Regions from separate parts of the Pseudomonas sp. SA233 genome, predicted to be linked through region 2. Evidence: predicted binding sites of a transcription regulator. Region 2 holds the regulator's gene; the other holds the start of a gene.
What was found. Region 2 encodes sigma-54, which starts transcription at its own class of promoters, with help from an activator protein. Its sites were predicted from a motif close to ANTGGCATNNANNTTGCTNT; they were not measured.

Region 1: a site for sigma-54 is predicted at 2,534-2,553, ahead of M1D87_RS19060 (flagellar basal body rod protein FlgF). Genes of this name have one in related genera too.

Annotation. Positions count from the first base shown of each region.
Region 1 covers NZ_CP096449.1:4,135,429-4,143,911, forward strand. The annotation lists gene M1D87_RS19045 (flagellar basal body P-ring protein FlgI) at 1-144, opposite strand, end outside; gene flgH (flagellar basal body L-ring protein FlgH) at 157-852, opposite strand; gene flgG (flagellar basal-body rod protein FlgG) at 903-1,688, opposite strand; gene M1D87_RS19060 (flagellar basal body rod protein FlgF) at 1,736-2,476, opposite strand; gene M1D87_RS19065 (hypothetical protein) at 2,902-3,087, opposite strand; gene flgE (flagellar hook protein FlgE) at 3,160-4,515, opposite strand; gene flgD (flagellar hook assembly protein FlgD) at 4,547-5,251, opposite strand; gene flgC (flagellar basal body rod protein FlgC) at 5,267-5,710, opposite strand; gene flgB (flagellar basal body rod protein FlgB) at 5,713-6,123, opposite strand; gene cheR (protein-glutamate O-methyltransferase CheR) at 6,492-7,319, opposite strand; gene M1D87_RS19095 (chemotaxis protein CheV) at 7,372-8,301, opposite strand; gene flgA (flagellar basal body P-ring formation chaperone FlgA) at 8,379-8,483, shown strand, end outside.
Region 2 covers NZ_CP096449.1:1,065,517-1,073,999, forward strand. The annotation lists gene M1D87_RS04940 (HPr family phosphocarrier protein) at 292-564, opposite strand; gene rapZ (RNase adapter RapZ) at 584-1,438, opposite strand; gene ptsN (PTS IIA-like nitrogen regulatory protein PtsN) at 1,441-1,905, opposite strand; gene hpf (ribosome hibernation-promoting factor, HPF/YfiA family) at 1,918-2,226, opposite strand; gene M1D87_RS04960 (RNA polymerase factor sigma-54) at 2,306-3,799, opposite strand; gene lptB (LPS export ABC transporter ATP-binding protein) at 3,975-4,700, opposite strand; gene lptA (lipopolysaccharide transport periplasmic protein LptA) at 4,701-5,225, opposite strand; gene lptC (LPS export ABC transporter periplasmic protein LptC) at 5,212-5,784, opposite strand; gene M1D87_RS04980 (KdsC family phosphatase) at 5,793-6,317, opposite strand; gene M1D87_RS04985 (KpsF/GutQ family sugar-phosphate isomerase) at 6,330-7,304, opposite strand; gene M1D87_RS04990 (ATP-binding cassette domain-containing protein) at 7,553-8,362, shown strand; gene mlaE (lipid asymmetry maintenance ABC transporter permease subunit MlaE) at 8,362-8,483, shown strand, end outside.

The DNA of each region.
Region 1 (8,483 bases), 2.7 Mb from region 2:
GAGCCCCACCACCAGGCCGTAACCGATCAGCTGGTTGGAGCGCACGCCAGAAATGCTGGCGATGTCCTTCAGGCGCTCGGCCTGGGCGCCGAAGGCACAGGACAGGAGCAGGGTTGCGGCAATCAGCTGCCTCACGTTGAACATGGTCATCCGTACTCAGAAAGGCCAAAGCGGGCTGATGAAGAAGCGGTCCAGCCATCCGGGCTGGCTGGCATCGGCGAACGAGCCGGTACCGGAATAGGTGATGCGCGCGTCGGCCACGCGAGTGGACGGCACGGTGTTGTCGGTGGCGATGTCGTCGGCGCGGATCATGCCGGCAATGCGCACCAGCTCTTCGCCGGTGTTCAGGGTCAGCCACTTCTCGCCACGCACGGCGATGATGCCGTTGGGCAGCACTTCGGCTACGGTCACGGTGATGGAACCGGTCAGGGTGTTGCCCTGAGTGGCCTTGCTGTCGCCCTTGGTGGCGCGCTCGCCGCTGTAGCCGGCCTCCAGCGACAGGTCACCACTGCCGAACGGGTTGTTGGTGTTCGGCGTAGTGCCGAACAACGATGTCAGGCCGATGTTGGCGTTGCTGTTTTTCTGGATCTGCGAACCGGCGTTCTTGCTGGCCGATGTGCGCTCGTTGAGGGTGATGGTGATGATGTCACCCACCCGGAACGCCTTGCGGTCGCTGTACAGGTTCTGCTCGAAGCCGGCCTGGTAGATCGAACCGTTGTTGGCCGCTGCCGGCAGCGGGGTGCGCGGCAGTACCGGCGCGTAGTACGGGTCGTTGGGCTTGGGCGTCGGCGCGACGCAACCTGCCAGCAACACCGCCCCCCCCAGGGCAAAAACGGACAACAGACGATTCATGACGCTTACCTCACGGGTGCAACGGAGTGACGGGGTTAGAGCTGCCTGCTTCAGAGCTGTTGAGTAACGAACGACAGCATCTGGTCAGCAGTGGAAATGACCTTGGAGTTCATCTCGTAGGCACGCTGGGTGGTGATCATGTTCACCAGCTCTTCCACGGTGCTGACGTTGGAGTTTTCCAGGGTCTGCTGCAGGGTGGTGCCAAAACCGTTCAGGCCCGGGGTGCCGACTTGCGGCGCGCCACTGGCGGCGGTTTCGAGGAACAGGTTGTCGCCAATCGCCTGCAGGCCGGCCGGGTTGATGAAGTCGGCGGTCTGGATGTTGCCGATCACCTGCGCAGCCGGGTTGCCGGCGGTGGTGATCGACACGGTGCCGTCCTGGCCGACGGTGAAGGTCTGCGCGTCGTTCGGCACGACGATGGCAGGTTCCAGGGCGAAACCGTTGGCGGTGACGATCTGGCCGTCGGAGTTCAGGTGGAAGGTACCGTCACGGGTATACGAAACGGTGCCGTCCGGCTGCAATACCTGGAAGAAACCGCGGCCGTTGACCGCCATGTCCAGCGGGTTTTCCGTGGTTTGCAGGCTGCCGGTCTGGAAGTTCTTCTGGGTGCCGACAATGCGCACACCAGTACCGACCTGCAGGCCGGAAGGCAGCTCGCTGTCCTGGGTGGACTGCGCGCCCGGCTGGCGTTTGATCTGGTACAGCAAGTCCTGGAACTCGGCGCGATCACGCTTGAAGCCGGTGGTCGAGACGTTGGCCAGGTTGTTGGAGATGACCGTCAGGTTGGTGTCCTGGGCGGACAGGCCGGTTTTAGCGACCCAAAGAGCCGGAAGCATGTAAGTTCTCCTCGTGCGCCTGTTTTACGGCACTCGTTCAAAAGTGATTAGCCGATTTGCAAAACACGCGCCATGGCTTCGTCGCCTTCCTTGGCCGCGTTCATCATCTTCACGTGCAGTTCGAATTGACGGGACAGCGCCAGCACCGAGGTCATTTCTTCCACGGCGTTGACATTGCTGCCTTCCAGGAAGCCCGACACCACCCGCACGTTGACGTCGGCGTCTGCCGGCTGGCCGTCGCGGGTATGGATCAGGCCATCCAGGCCCTTGGTCAGGCCTTTGGTATCGGGGTTGACCAGCTTGATGCGGTCGACTTCGGCCATCACGCGCGGGTCTTCCCCCATGGAGCGGATGCTGATGGTGCCGTCGGCGCCGACTTCGACCTTCTGCTCTGGCGGAATCGCAATCGGGCCGCCGTTGCCGATTACCGGCATGCCGTTGCCGGCACGCAGCACACCGAGGGCATCGATGTTCAGGCTACCGGTGCGTACGTAGGCTTCACTGCCATCGGGTGCCTGCACGGCAATGAAACCCTTGCCGGTCACCGTCACATCCAGATCGCGGCCGGTTTCAACCATCGGACCTTCGCTGAAGTCGGTGGCCGGGCGCTCGGTCATGGCAAAGGCGCGCGACGGAAAGCTGTCACCGAACACCGGCATCGAGCGGGCCTGCTCCAGATCTCGCTGGAAACCGTTGGTGGAAATGTTCGCCAGGTTGTTGGCGTGCGCCTTCTGAGCCAGCGCATTCTGGCTCGCGCCGGTCATGGCCACGTAAAGCATCTTGTCCACAGTCATCCTCCATTGCACTGGCGGTCGTTTGCCGCTCGCCGTTGCTATGCGAGCTAGAAAGCAAGTTCCGAACCAACTTTGCGAAATCATGAAAAAGCCCGTGGATACGGGCTTTTGGAGGCCTTGCTCAAGTCGCGAACGCCGGTTATCCGGCGCCGGGTTGCCGATGGCGGCAAACTTGTACCGGCCTCTGCGGGAGCAACTGTCTTGGCGCTGTATCTGTAGGAGCGGCCTTGTGTCGCGAAAGGGGTGCGAAGCGCCCCCAGGATTTCAGCTTCGCCGCATAGATTGCTGGGGCTGCTTTGCAGCCCTTTCGCGACACAAGGCCGCTCCTACAGGTACAGCGCCAACCTCGGGAGCAACGGTCCCACTGAGCGGCCTTGCCAAATCAATCGGTCATGAACAAAGGGCCGGTACCGGCTTCATCAAGGCTCGCGACAAGCGCCATTGCTGTAGGGCCCGGCGAATTTCTTCCAGCCATCCCCCGGCGGCCATTGCGAGCAGACCAGGCGCCCATCCACCTGGCTTTCCCAGCGCCACCAGGGCGCGGTACCGGCCTGGGCCTGGTACAGGCAGAACGCAGCGACCAACGTGACAACCAGCCTTTTCATGACCCCTCCGGCAAAGACGACGAACCCCTTCATGACAAAGGGGTTCGCCCACATGCACTCAGCCAGCAAGCATCAAGCCATCTGGATGACGGTCTGCATGATGGTGCTTTCAGTGGAGATAGTCTTGGCGTTCGCCTGGTAGTTGCTCTGCGCCTTGATCAGCTCGACCAATTCCTGAGTCAGGTTCACGTTCGAGCCTTCCAGCGCGTTGGACTCGACGCTGCCCAGGGTACCTGTCTTCGGCGCATCGATGCCCGGGATGCCGGACGTGTAGGTTTCGGTCCAGCGGGTACCACCAATCTGCTGCAGGCCCTGCTCGTTGGCGAAGCTGGCCAGGGCCACCTGGCCGATGGCGCGGGATTGCTGGTTGCTGAAGCTGGCGAACAGCACACCCGTCGAGTCGATGCTCAGGCTCGACAGGATACCGGTCGCGTAGCCGTCCTGGGACTGCGACATCCGCGCGGTCTCGGTGTTGTAGGAGGTAGTGCTGTTCATCGCCAGGCGCATGCCATCGGCATTGCCCACCGCGCCGTTGGAGATCCAGTTACCCGCAGAATCTTCCACCGCCGGCACCCAGCCGGTCATGGTGAAGGTGTTGTTGGTCACGGTGAACGACGAGCCCGCCGGGTGGCCGGTATTGTCCGCAGTCATGCTCTTGACCGAGCCATCGCTGTTGAAGCTGATGGTGCCAGTCAGCGGCACAGTGGAGGATGGGGAAAACGGGTTGCGCCCATCGACCAGGGTGTACATGGTCCACTCATTGGTGCCAGTCTTGCGATAGAACTGCTCCATGGTGTGCTCGTTACCCTGGCTGTCGTACACCTTGGTCGGGAAAGACTTGGTGTAAGTCGTCTGATCGGAAGGATCGAACGGCAGGTTCGGCACCATCACGCCAGTGCCATCGTCCACTTCCAGCGGGATGTCGGCGGCCGAAGAATTCAGGTTGATGCCCTGGTCGATCAGCGATGTTGCCTTTGGCTGCAGCGCCGACGTATCGATCTGCAGATCGGTCAGCACGCCCTTCTGGATCTTGCCAGTCGAGTCGGCGGCATAGCCCTGCAGGCGCAGGCCGTCCGAGGTAACCACGAAATTGTCCTTGCTGGCCTGGAAAGCACCCGCACGGGTGTACACGCGCGAGCCGTTATCGGACAGCACGAAGAAGCCCTGCCCCTGGATCCCCATATCCAGCACGTTGCCGGTGGTGTTGACGTCACCCTGGGTGAACTGCTGGGAAACCGCTGCCAGGCGCACGCCGTTACCCACCTGGTTCTTGCCAACACCCAGGCGGTTGGAACCTGCATAGACATCGGCGAACTCGGCACGCGACGACTTGAAGCCATTGGTGTTGACGTTGGCGATGTTGTTGCCGGTGACATCCAGTTGCTTGTTTGCTGCGTACAGACCGCTAAGGCCGATATTGAAAGACATGAATTCGCTCCTTTTGCCGCTCTAGCGGGCCTTAGATACCGATGGTTTGCACGTCGGAGAGGGACACTTTGCCAACACCGGCGAGGTTGAGCACCATTTCGCCGGCGGCACTGAAACTGACGCTGGTCACCTTGGCTGGCAACAGCGTGTTCATCTGCACCGACTTGCCATCCACCGTGGTGGTAGCAGTGAAGGTGTAAGTACCAGGGTCGACTTTCTCGCCACTGCTGTTGGTACCGTCCCAGATGAAATCGGCGTAACCGGCTTTCTGCTCGCCCACCTCGATGGTCTTGACGGTATTGCCGTCCTTGTCCTTGATGGTGATCTTCGCTTCGCCGATGGCTTGCGGCACGACGAACTGCGCATTGAAGCTTTCTGCGGTGTCGACCACGGCCTTGTCGTTCTGCACTACCACCGAACGCCCGACCAGCGAGGACGCCTGCAGGGCCTGGGACGAGGCCATTGCGCTGGTGATGGAGTTGACCGATTCGTTCAGCGAGGTAATGCCTTCCAGGCTGCTGAACTGCGCCAACTGGGCAACGAACTCACCGTTGTCCTGTGGGTCCAGCGGGTTCTGGTGCTGCATCTGGGTGACCAGCAATTGCAGGAACGCGTCCTTGCCGAGCGAGTCGTTGCCGGTCTTGGATGCGGTGTCCGTGGTCTTCTTGGTGCTGGTGCCTACACCCGACGCCGCGAGCACGTCGTTGAGGTTCACACCGTTGGTATCGATTGCCATGGTCTGGTTTCCTTATCACTGACCGAGGGTCAGGACCTTCTGCATCATGGCCTTGGCCGTATTCATCAGCTCGGCGTTGGTCTGGAACGCGCGGCTGGCGGAGATCATGTCAGCCATCTCTTCAACCACGTTGACGTTCGGGTAGTAGACGTAGCCGTCTTTGTTCGCCGCCGGGTGGTTGGGCTCGTAACGGGCCTCCAGATTGCTCTGGTCCTCGACGATGCCTTTTACCTGCACGCCCTGCCCTGCCTCGCCCTGGTCTTCGAACAGCGACTGGCTGCCGCCGGCCTGTGCGTCCTGGAAGGTGGTGGCGAACACCGGGTGGCGAGCGCGGTAGGTCTGGTCGATGCTCGAGGACACGGTCTCGGCGTTGGCGATGTTGGAAGCAACGGTGTTCAGGCGCGTGTTCTGCGCACTCATGCCGCTACCGGCAATGTTGAAGACACTGGAAAGGGACATGATCATTCTCCCCGCAGGGCCGAAACCAGCCCTTTGAATTTACTGTTGAGCAAGGTGAAGCTGGCCTGGAAGCCGACGGCGTTTTCGGTGTAGTTCGATTGCTCGATCTGCGCGTCCACGGTGTTCTGGTCGATCGACGGCTGCGTTGGCGTGCGGTACTTGAGGGTATCGTCGGCCATGGCCAAGCCCTCGGCCTCGATATGGCGGCTGTTGGTACGATCGAGGCTGAAACGGCCGCCACTCTGCTGCTTGTCGCTTTCGGCAGCGAGCACCGAGGCGAAGTCCATGTCGCGCGCCTTGTAGTTGGGCGTGTCGGCGTTGGCGATGTTGTTGGCCAGCACTTCGGCGCGCTGGGCGCGGAAGCCCAGGGCCTTTTCGTGAATACCAAGCGCCTTGTCGAAGCTGATGCTCATGTCGGGGAAACCTTCGGAGGTTGACCGGAATATCGTTGGGCAAGGTTTAGCAAGGGCTGTGCCAACCAACAGAAAGCCCGGAAATACGGGCTTGCAGGGCAAGGTGCTGTCAGAGTGATGCCAGAAAAGCGGCAAAGGCCTTCCGCCTTCGGGCGCGAAAGCGGCAATTGCCGGGCGGCAGAAGCGGCAAAACAAAAAATTGACGTCAGCATTTCTCCTGCGCCGGCCTCTTCGCGGGTAAACCCGCTCCCACCGGGTTCTGCACAGCTTTCAAGGTCGGCGCGGTACCTGTGGGAGCGGGTTTACCCGCGAAGAGGCCGGCACAGGCAAACAAAAAGGCCGGCAACTTTCGCTGCCGGCCCTCTTGGTTACTTCGCCTGGTAAATGATCCCCGGGCTGCACTGCACCATCTGATAATGGTCCGGCAACCCGTTCAGCGCCTCGGAAGCCCCGAGGAACAGATACCCACCCGGCTTCAAGGTACTGTGGATACGCAACAGAATGTCCTTCTTCACCTGCGCCGAAAAATAGATCAGCACGTTACGGCAGAACACCACATCGAACTTGCCCAGGCTGGCATAGCTGTCGAGCAGGTTGAACGAGCGGAACTCGACGCGGCTGCGAATCGCCGGCTTGACCGCCCAGCGCCCCGGCCCCTTGGTGTCGAAGTAGCGCTGCAGGCGCTCCTGGGACAAGCCTCGGGCAATCGCCAGGCTGTCGTACTCGCCGGTCTTGCAGTTGGTCAGCATGGTGCCGGACAGGTCGGTGGCAACGATCTGCGCGCCCATCTTCAACTGGCCGAGGTTGCTACGCTCGAACTCGTCGATGGCCATCGAGATGGAATACGGTTCCTGCCCCGACGAACAGGCCGCCGACCACATGCGCAGGCGCTGGCCGGGGTTGTTGCGGATGAACTCTGGGATGACCTTGTTCTTCAGCACCTCGAACGGGTAGGTATCGCGAAACCACAGGGTCTCGTTGGTGGTCATGGCATCGACCACCTGCTCGCGCAAACCGCCGCGCGGCTGGGCCTGGATGCGCTGCACCAGCTCGCCCAGGCTCTTGATGCCCTGTTGCTCCATCAGCTTGTTGAGACGGCTGGAGACCAGGTACTGCTTATTCTCGCCCAGCAGGATGCCACAGGCTTTCTCCAGGAAGACCCGGAACTGTTCGAAATCCAAATTACCCGTAGACACTACTGCCGCCTCTTTTAAATCACTGGTGCCGGGGGGCCTGCCCCCGGCTGCTTCAATGCGTTGCCTTGATCCGGTCGACCACCCGCTGGGCCAGGTCGTCCGGCTTGAACTTGGCCAGGAAGTCATCGGCACCGACCTTCTTGACCATCGCCTGGTTGAACACCCCGGAAAGCGAAGTATGCAGGCAGATGTGCAATTTTTGCATGCGCGGATCGCTGCGGATCTCTGCCGTTAGCGTATAGCCGTCCATTTCCGGCATTTCAATGTCCGAGATCATCATCAGGAACTCTTCTTCCGGCTTCTTGCCCTCATCCACCAGCTGGCGCAGGTAGTTCAGGGCCTGACGGCCGTCATTGAGCGCCACCACCTCGACCCCCACCGTCTGCAGGCAGCGGCTGACCTGCTTGCGCGCCACCGACGAATCGTCGACGGTGAGCACCCGCAGCAGCACGGCCTTGTCCTGCACCTCGGCATCGATCACCCCGGCCGACACCGACTCGGACGACGGCGCCACTTCGGCCAGCACCTTCTCCACATCGATGATCTCGACCATGCGGTTGTCCACCCGGGTGACCGCGGTCAGGTAGTGGTCGCGGCCGGTGCCCTTGGGTGGCGGATGGATCTCTTCCCAGTTCATGTTGACGATGCGCTCCACCGAGTGCACCAGGAAGCCTTGGGTCTTGGTGTTGTACTCGGTGATGATCACGAAACTGTTGCGCGTGTCTTCCTGCAGCGGCCGCAACCCGGTGGCCATCGACAGGTCGAGGATCGGGATGGTCGCCCCGCGAATATTGGCAACACCGCGCACCACCGGGTGCGCCTTGGGCAGCAGGGTCAGCGCAGGGCATTGCAGCACTTCCCTGACCTTGAATACGTTGATGCCGTAAAGCTGCTCGCCATTGAGGCGGAACAGCAGCAATTCCAGGCGATTCTGCCCCACCAGCTGCGTGCGCTGGTTGACCGAATCCATAACACCTGCCATGCCAGACTCCTTTATGTTTCAGCCTTTCGTTGCAACTCAGGTAGCGAGTCGGCACGGGCTTTGCTTTTTTGAGCGCCATGTACACGAAAACGACATTTTTCCGACGATTGACGCGCCTGCTGACTGGCTCGCTGGCCATGCTGTGCCTTCTGGTGCCCGGCGTTCGCACGGTAGCAGACGCG
Region 2 (8,483 bases):
TTTCGCATGACGCTTGGGACTTTGCTGTTGCTCGCAGGCACTGCATTGCTATTGGCGCGCGGCTTCGCCTGGTTGGACCTGGCCTGGCCAGCTTGGGGGTGTGCATCGGTTTGCGCCGGATGATGGGGTGTTCACCGGTTTCGCTGTGGGAGCGGCACATAACTCATTGAATTAGCGGGGACTCTGTGGGAGCGGCTTTAGCCGCGAACACCGGCGCAGCCGGTGCCATGCACCGCGTTGGATTCTTCGCGGCTAAAGCCGCTCCCACAGGGTAAGCGTACCGCTTGCAATTCATTCGCCTTCGTCGAAGAAGTTGTTGATCAGCTCGACCAGCGCATCCATGGCATCAACGTCCTGCTCGCCTTCGGTATGCAGGTGCACCTGGGTGCCCTTGCCGGCCGCCAGCATCATCACCGCCATGATGCTCTTGCCATCCACCAACTTGTCCGGCGCACGGCCAACCCTGACCTGGCAGGGGAAGCGGCCGGCAACGCCGACGAACTTGGCTGCCGCCCGGGCATGCAGACCCAGCTTGTTGATGATGGTGATTTCACGGGCGGGCATCGTGGGGCGGATCCTTGGGCTAGAGGTCGCGGTGGCGGACCTGGACGTTTTTCAGGGATTGCTGCAGCAGTTGGCCAAGGCGTTCGGTGATGTACACCGAGCGGTGGTGGCCGCCGGTGCAGCCAATGGCAATGGTGACGTAGGCACGGTTGCTAGCGGCGAAGCGGGGCAGCCACTTGAGCAGGTAGCTGGAAATGTCGTTGAACATCTCTTCGACATCCGGCTGTGCGGCCAGGTAGTCGATTACCGGTTGGTCGAGGCCGGAATGCTCACGCAGCTCGGGTTTCCAATAGGGGTTGGGCAAGCAGCGCACATCGAACACCAGGTCGGCATCGACCGGCATTCCGCGCTTGAAACCGAACGACTCGACCAGGAACGCGGTGCCAGGCTCGGGCTGGTTGAGCAGGCGCAGCTTGATCGAATCACGCAGCTGATACAGGTTCAGGCTGGTGGTGTCGATCTTCAGGTCGGCCAGGTCTGCAATCGGCCCCAGCAATTCGCTTTCTACCCGGATCGCTTCCGCGAGCGAGCGGTTGGCGTTGGTCAGCGGGTGGCGTCGGCGGGTTTCCGAGAAACGCTTGAGCAGTACGTCTTCGTCGGCATCCAGGTACAGCACGTCGCACTGGATATGCCGGGCGCGGGCTTCTTCGAGCAACTCGGGGAAACGCGTCAGGTGGCTGGGCAAGTTGCGCGCGTCGATCGACACGGCGACCTTGGGTTGCTGCAACTCGGTGTTGATCAGCGCATTTTCCGCCAGTTGCGGCAGCAGCCCGGCGGGCAGGTTGTCAATGCAGTAGAAACCGTTGTCTTCCAGGACATCGAGGGCGGTGCTCTTGCCGGAGCCGGACCGGCCGCTGACGATGATCAGGCGCATGTTCAGTGCTCGTTCTGTACGTCCAGGACAACCTGGAACAGGGCCTCGCTGCTGGTGGCCGCACGCAGGCGATCACGGACCTCCTTGCGATCGAGCATGCTGGCAATCTGGCGCAGCAATTCCAGATGGGCATCGGTGGCGGCTTCTGGCACCAGCAGGACGAACAGCAGGTCCACCGGCGCGCCATCGATGGCGTCGTAGTCGATAGGCGCTTCCAGGTGCAGCAGGGCGCTGACCGGAGCGGAACATCCTTCAAGCCGGCAGTGCGGGATGGCGATGCCGTTGCCGAAACCGGTCGAACCGAGTTTTTCCCGGGCGACCAGTTTTTCGAAGACGTCTTGCATCTCCAGTTCGGGCACTTGTTCGGCGATGACGGTGGCGACCTTTTCCAGGGCGCGCTTCTTGCTGCCGCCCGGCACGTTCACGAGGGAACGGCCGGGGGTCAGGATGGTTTCAAGTCGGATCATGGATGAGGGGGATCAGCGGGCAGCTGCACCTTGCAGCAGGCTTTGCTGTTTTTCCTTGTGTTTTTTCAGTTGGCGGTCGAGCTTGTCGGCCAAGGCGTCGATCGCTGCATACATGTCTTCGTGTTCGGCGTTGGCAACCACTTCGCCGCCGGGAATCTGCAAGGTCGCCTCGACCTTCTGCTGCAGCTTCTCGACTTTCATGATGACCTGCACGTTGGTGATCTTGTCGAAGTGACTTTCCACGCGAGCGAGCTTTTCAAGCACATAATCGCGCAGTGGCTGGGTGACTTCTACATGCTGTCCACTGATATTGACTTGCATACAGCTTCTCCTTTGTTGCCCGTGCATAAAGAGGCAGGTCTTGCACCTGCCCCACAAACGCTGTGGCACATCTCAGGGGCTACATCAGTCGCTTGCGCTCGCTCGACGGTGCGATGCCGAGGGACTCGCGGTACTTGGCGACGGTGCGACGGGCTACCTGGATGCCTTGTGCCTCCAGTAAACCAGCGATCTTGCTGTCACTCAATGGCTTTTTCTGATTTTCCGCCGCAACCAGTTTCTTGATGATCGCGCGGATAGCCGTAGACGAGCATTCTCCGCCTTCGGAGGTGCTGACGTGGCTGGAGAAAAAGTATTTCAGTTCGTAGATGCCACGCGGGGTGTGCATGTATTTCTGCGTGGTTACCCGCGAAATGGTCGACTCGTGCATGCCCACCGCTTCGGCGATGTCATGCAGCACCAAGGGCTTCATCGCTTCGTCGCCGTGGTCGAGGAAGCCGCGTTGATGCTCGACGATCTGCGTGGCCACCTTCATCAGGGTTTCGTTGCGGCTTTGCAGGCTCTTGATGAACCAGCGCGCTTCCTGCAGCTGGTTGCGCATGAAGGTGTTGTCGGCACTGGTGTCGGCCCGGCGCACAAAGCCAGCGTACTGCGGGTTTACGCGCAGCCGCGGAATGGCCTCCTGGTTCAGCTCCACCAGCCAGCGGTCGCTGTCCTTGCGTACGATGACGTCGGGCACCACGTACTCAGGCTCGCTGGACTCGATCTGCGAGCCGGGGCGCGGGTTGAGGCTTTGTACCAGCTCGATGACCTGGCGCAGCTCGTCTTCCTTGATTTTCATGCGACGCATCAGCTGGCTGTAGTCGCGGCTGCCGAGCAGGTCGATGAAGTCGGTGACCAGGCGCTTGGCTTCCGCCATCCACGGGGTGCTGGCGGGCAGCTGGCGCAATTGCAGCAACAGGCATTCGCCAAGGGTGCGGGCGGCAACGCCTGCTGGCTCGAACTGCTGGATGCGGTGCAGTACCGCTTCGACCTCGTCCAGCTCGATATCCAGCTCCGGATCGAAACCGGCGCAGATCTCCTCGAGGGTGTCTTCCAGGTAGCCCTGGCCGTTGATGCTGTCGATCAGGGTGACGGCGATCAGGCGGTCGGTGTCGGACATCGGAGCCAGGTTCAGTTGCCACAGCAGGTGGCTTTGCAGGCTTTCGCCGGCCGATGTGCGGGTGGTGAAGTCCCACTCGTCGTCGTCGTTGCTCGGCAAGCTGCTGGCACTGGTCTGGTAGATGTCTTCCCAGGCGGTGTCGACCGGCAGTTCGTTGGGGATGCGCTCGCTCCATTCACCGTCTTCCAGGGTGTCGGCACTGGTCGTGCTTTCCTGGAAGCTGTTGTCCTGGACTTCAGCGGCCGGCTTGTTCTCGGCGTTGTCCGCCATCGGGTCGCTGTTGTCGAAGTCGTCGCCGTCTTCCTGACGTTCGAGCATCGGGTTCGACTCCAGCGCTTCCTGGATTTCCTGTTGGAGGTCCAGGGTGGAGAGCTGGAGCAGGCGGATGGCCTGTTGCAACTGCGGTGTCATCGTCAGTTGCTGGCCCATTTTTAGGACGAGCGATGGTTTCATGGCTGGGGCTTAATACCTTGTTCGCCGGCGCGCATGCGCCATCCACTACACGAGGGCGCCGGGGCGCCAGATCAAGCAAGTTTTATGCCTTAAATTGTAGCGTTTGCCTAGAGTACCGTAACACTTTACCCCAGGTTCCAGGGCTATTTGCCAGTACTCCAGGCGCGTGCCGGGCTCAGAGCCGGAACTCGTGGCCCAGGTAAACTTCTTTGACCAGGTCGTTGGCCAGGATGGTTTCGGCGTCGCCTTCGGCGATCAGCCGGCCATCATTGACGATATAGGCGGTTTCGCAGATATCCAGGGTCTCACGCACGTTGTGGTCGGTGATCAGTACACCGATGCCCTTGGCCTTGAGGTGATGGATGATCTGCTTGATGTCGCCGACCGAAATCGGGTCGACACCGGCAAACGGTTCGTCCAGCAAGATGAACTTGGGTGCGGTCGCCAGCGCGCGGGCAATTTCCACGCGGCGGCGCTCACCACCGGACAGGCTCATGCCGAGGTTGTCGCGAATGTGGCTGATGTGGAATTCCTGCAGCAGGCTTTCCAGCTCTTTGCGCCGGCCGTCGCGGTCGAGGTCCTTGCGGGTCTCGAGGATGGCCATGATGTTGTCGGCCACCGACAGCTTGCGGAAGATCGAGGCTTCCTGCGGCAGATAGCCGATGCCCGCGCGGGCGCGACCGTGCATGGGCTGGTGGCTGACATCGAGGTTGTCGATCAGCACGCGCCCCTGATCGGCCTGGACCAGGCCGACGATCATGTAGAAGCAGGTGGTCTTGCCGGCGCCGTTGGGGCCGAGCAGGCCGACGATCTGGCCGCTGTCGATAGACAGGCTGACGTCGCGTACGACTTGCCGCCCCTTGTAGCTCTTGGCCAGGTGCTGGGCTTTGAGGGTTGCCATTTACTCGGCCTTCTTCTTGGGCTGGATCACCATGTCGATACGCTGACGCGGCGAGGTCACGTTGCCACCACGACCGGCGGTCGCCACCTGGGTCTGGGTGTTGTAGACGATCTTCTCGCCTTCGGTGGTGTTGCCTTCGTTCTCGACCTTGGCGCGGTCGGTGAGGATCACCATGTCCTTCTGCGACTGGTACTGGATGGTCACCGCCCAGCCTTTCATCTTGTCCGGCTTGGCTGCGCTCTGCTGCTGCTCGAAGTAGGCCAGGTTGCCCACCGAGGTCACCACGTCGATGTCGCCGGAGGCGGAACGGGTGATGGTCACGGTGTTGCCTTTGATCATCATCGAACCCTGGGTGATGATCACGTCGCCGGTGTAGGTGGCCACGCCCTGCTTGTCGTCCAGGTGGGCGTTGTCGGCCTGGATGCGGATAGGCTGGTCACGGTCATTCGGCAGGGCGAGGGCGCTCGCGCTTCCCAGTGCTGCGCTCAGGCTGAGCAAAAGGGGGAGGGTTTTAACGAGCCTCATACTGTCCTCTTACGTTAGAGAGCAAGTCCATCTTGCCTTCTTTCAAATACGCTTTCATTCCTTTGCCCGTAGTTGTGCCACCGGCGCCGTCGATTCTAACGGCTTGCTCGGTCTGCGCATATTGCTTCTGCGGGAACACGGTCATGCGTGAGCTGGTAATGATCATTTCGCGCTGCTTTTCGTCGGTGCGGGCGACCCGTACGTTGTCGATCAGTTCGACTTCGCTGCCGTCCGGGTTGACCTCGGCGCGGGTGCTCTGTACGTGCCACGGGTATTCGGTACCGCGGTACAGGTGCAGGTCCGGCGTGGTCAGCAGGGTGATTTCGCTGGCTTTCAGGTGTTCGACCTTGTCAGCGGTCATTTCATACTGCAGCTTGCCGTCGGGCAGGAACTGCACGCTGTGGGCGTTGACTGCGTAGTAGTCGATGGCGCTTTCGTCGACCTGGGCCACAGGCTTGTCGAGGAAGCTTTCCGGGCTGACATTCCAGTAGCCGATCGCCACCAGCAGGGCGGCGATTACCGCGAGCAGCGCAATGTTGCGGGCTTTCTTGCTGAACATGGGCAGCCTTACAGGTAGTTGGCGTTGGCAGCGTCCAGGGTGCCCTGGGCCTGCATGATCAGTTCGCAGAATTCACGGGCCGCGCCTTCGCCGCCACGTGCCTGGGTCACGCCATGGGCGTGCTGGCGAACGAACGGCGCGGCGTTGGCCACCGCCATGCCCAGTGCGACCCGGCGGATCACCGGCAGGTCGGGCAGGTCGTCGCCAAGGTAGGCCACTTGAGCATAGCTCAGGCCCAGTTCGGCGAGCAGGCCGTCCAGCACCACCAGTTTGTCCTCGCGGCCCTGGTACAGGTGCGGGATGCCGAGGTTCTTCGCCCGGCGCTCGACCACCGGGGTCTTGCGCCCGCTGATGATCGCGGTGGTCACGCCCGAGGCCATGAGCATCTTGATGCCCTGGCCGTCGAGGGTGTTGAAGGTCTTGAACTCGCTGCCGTCCTCGAGGAAGTACAGGCGCCCGTCGGTGAGCACGCCGTCCACGTCGAACACTGCCAGCTTGATGCCTTTGCCGCGTTGCATGAGGTCCTGGTTCATTCCATTGCTCCTTTACATCACGCCGGCGCGCAGCAGGTCGTGCATGTTCAGGGCGCCGGTGGGGCGGTCCTCGCGGTCCACCACCACCAGGGCGCCGATCTTGTGGTCTTCCATGATCTTCAGGGCCTCGGCCGCGAGCATCTCGGCGCGGGCCGTCTTGCCGTGCACGGTCATGACTTGATCGATCAGGGTGGTGTGGACGTCGATGTTGCGGTCCAGGCTGCGGCGCAGGTCGCCGTCGGTGAAGATCCCGGCCAGCTTGCCGTCGGCTTCGACGATCACGGTCATGCCCAGGCCTTTGCGGGACATTTCAAGGAGTGCGTCCTTGAGCAGGGTGCCGCGGGGCACCTGGGGCAGTTCGTCGCCGGCGTGCATCACGTTCTCCACCTTGAGCAGCAGGCGGCGGCCCAGTGCACCACCCGGGTGCGAGAAGGCAAAGTCCTCGGCGGTGAAGCCGCGGGCTTCGAGCAGGGCAATGGCCAGCGCGTCGCCCAGCACCAGCGATGCGGTGGTGGAGGAGGTAGGGGCCAGGTTCAGCGGGCAGGCCTCTTGTTCGACGCGGGCGTCGAGGTTGACCTCGGCAGCCTGGGCCAGGGGCGAGTCCGGGTTGCCGGTCAGACTGATCAGCTTGATGCCCAGGCGCTTGATCAGCGGCAGCAGGGTGACGATTTCGGCAGTGCTGCCGGAATTCGACAGGGCAAGGATGACATCATCGCGGGTGATCATGCCCATGTCGCCATGGCTGGCTTCGGCCGGGTGCACGAAAAATGCCGGTGTGCCGGTGCTGGCCAGGGTGGCGGCGATCTTGTTGCCGATGTGCCCGGACTTGCCCATGCCGACCACGACGACCCGGCCCTTGCTGGCCAGGATCAGTTCGCAGGCCTTGACGAAATTGTCGTCGATGCGCGCCAGCAGGGCCTCTACGGCCTCGAGTTCCAGGCGCAGGGTGCGTTGGGCGGATTGGATCAGCTCGCTGGATTGGCTCATGTCGAAAAAGCAATGCCTGATGAAAAGGCGGCGATTATAGCTGCAATGAAAGAAACCCTCACGCTTTCGATTGCCGTGGTGAATGTCTCGCCAGCCTGTCGCAGGGCTGAACGACTCGCTAGCCGACCTTGGGGCGGCGCTGTCAGCGGTGCTATAGTTCGCCGCTATTCGGCCTGCCAGGGGCGCTTGTGCCTTCCAGGTGGAGGCCGACGTCCATTAGGACGAGGCTGCACCAGCAAGGAGTCTAGATGAGTGTGGATAGCGCCTACGCGGTCGAGTTGAAGGGGGTTACCTTCAAACGTGGTTCGCGCAGCATTTTCAGCAACGTCGACATTCGCATCCCGCGCGGCAAGGTCACCGGTATCATGGGGCCATCGGGTTGCGGCAAGACCACGTTGCTCCGCCTGATGGGCGCGCAGTTGCGCCCCTCCAGCGGTGAGGTCTGGGTTGCCGGGCAGAACCTGCCGACGTTGTCGCGCAGCGACCTGTTCGATGCCCGCAAGCAAATGGGGGTGCTGTTCCAGAGCGGCGCGCTGTTCACCGATCTCGATGTGTTCGAGAACGTCGCGTTCCCGCTGCGCGTGCACACCCAGCTGTCGGACGAGATGATCCGCGATATCGTGCTTATGAAGCTGCAGGCCGTGGGGCTGCGCGGTGCCATCGACCTGATGCCCGACGAGCTGTCCGGTGGCATGAAGCGCCGTGTGGCGTTGGCCCGTGCGATTGCCCTGGACCCGCAGATTCTCATGTACGACGAGCCGTTCGTCGGCCAGGACCCGATCGCCATGGGTGTATTGGTGCGTCTGATCCGCCTGCTCAACGATGCCTTGGGTATCACCAGCATCGTCGTTTCCCACGACCTGGCGGAAACCGCCAGCATCGCCGACTACATCTATGTCGTAGGTGATGGCCAGGTGCTGGGCCAGGGGACGCCTGACGAGCTGATGGGCTCGGATAACCCGCGCATTCGCCAGTTCATGAAGGGCGACCCGGACGGCCCGGTGCCTTTCCATTTTCCTGCGCCTGACTACCGCGCCGACCTGCTGGGAGCGCGTTGATGCGCAGAAAATCCTTACTCGAACGCGTCCGCCTGCTGGGGCGCTCGGCCATCGACGTATTGGCGGTGCTGGGGCGCTCCTGCCTGTTCCTGTTCCATGCGCTGATCGGCCGTGGCGGCAT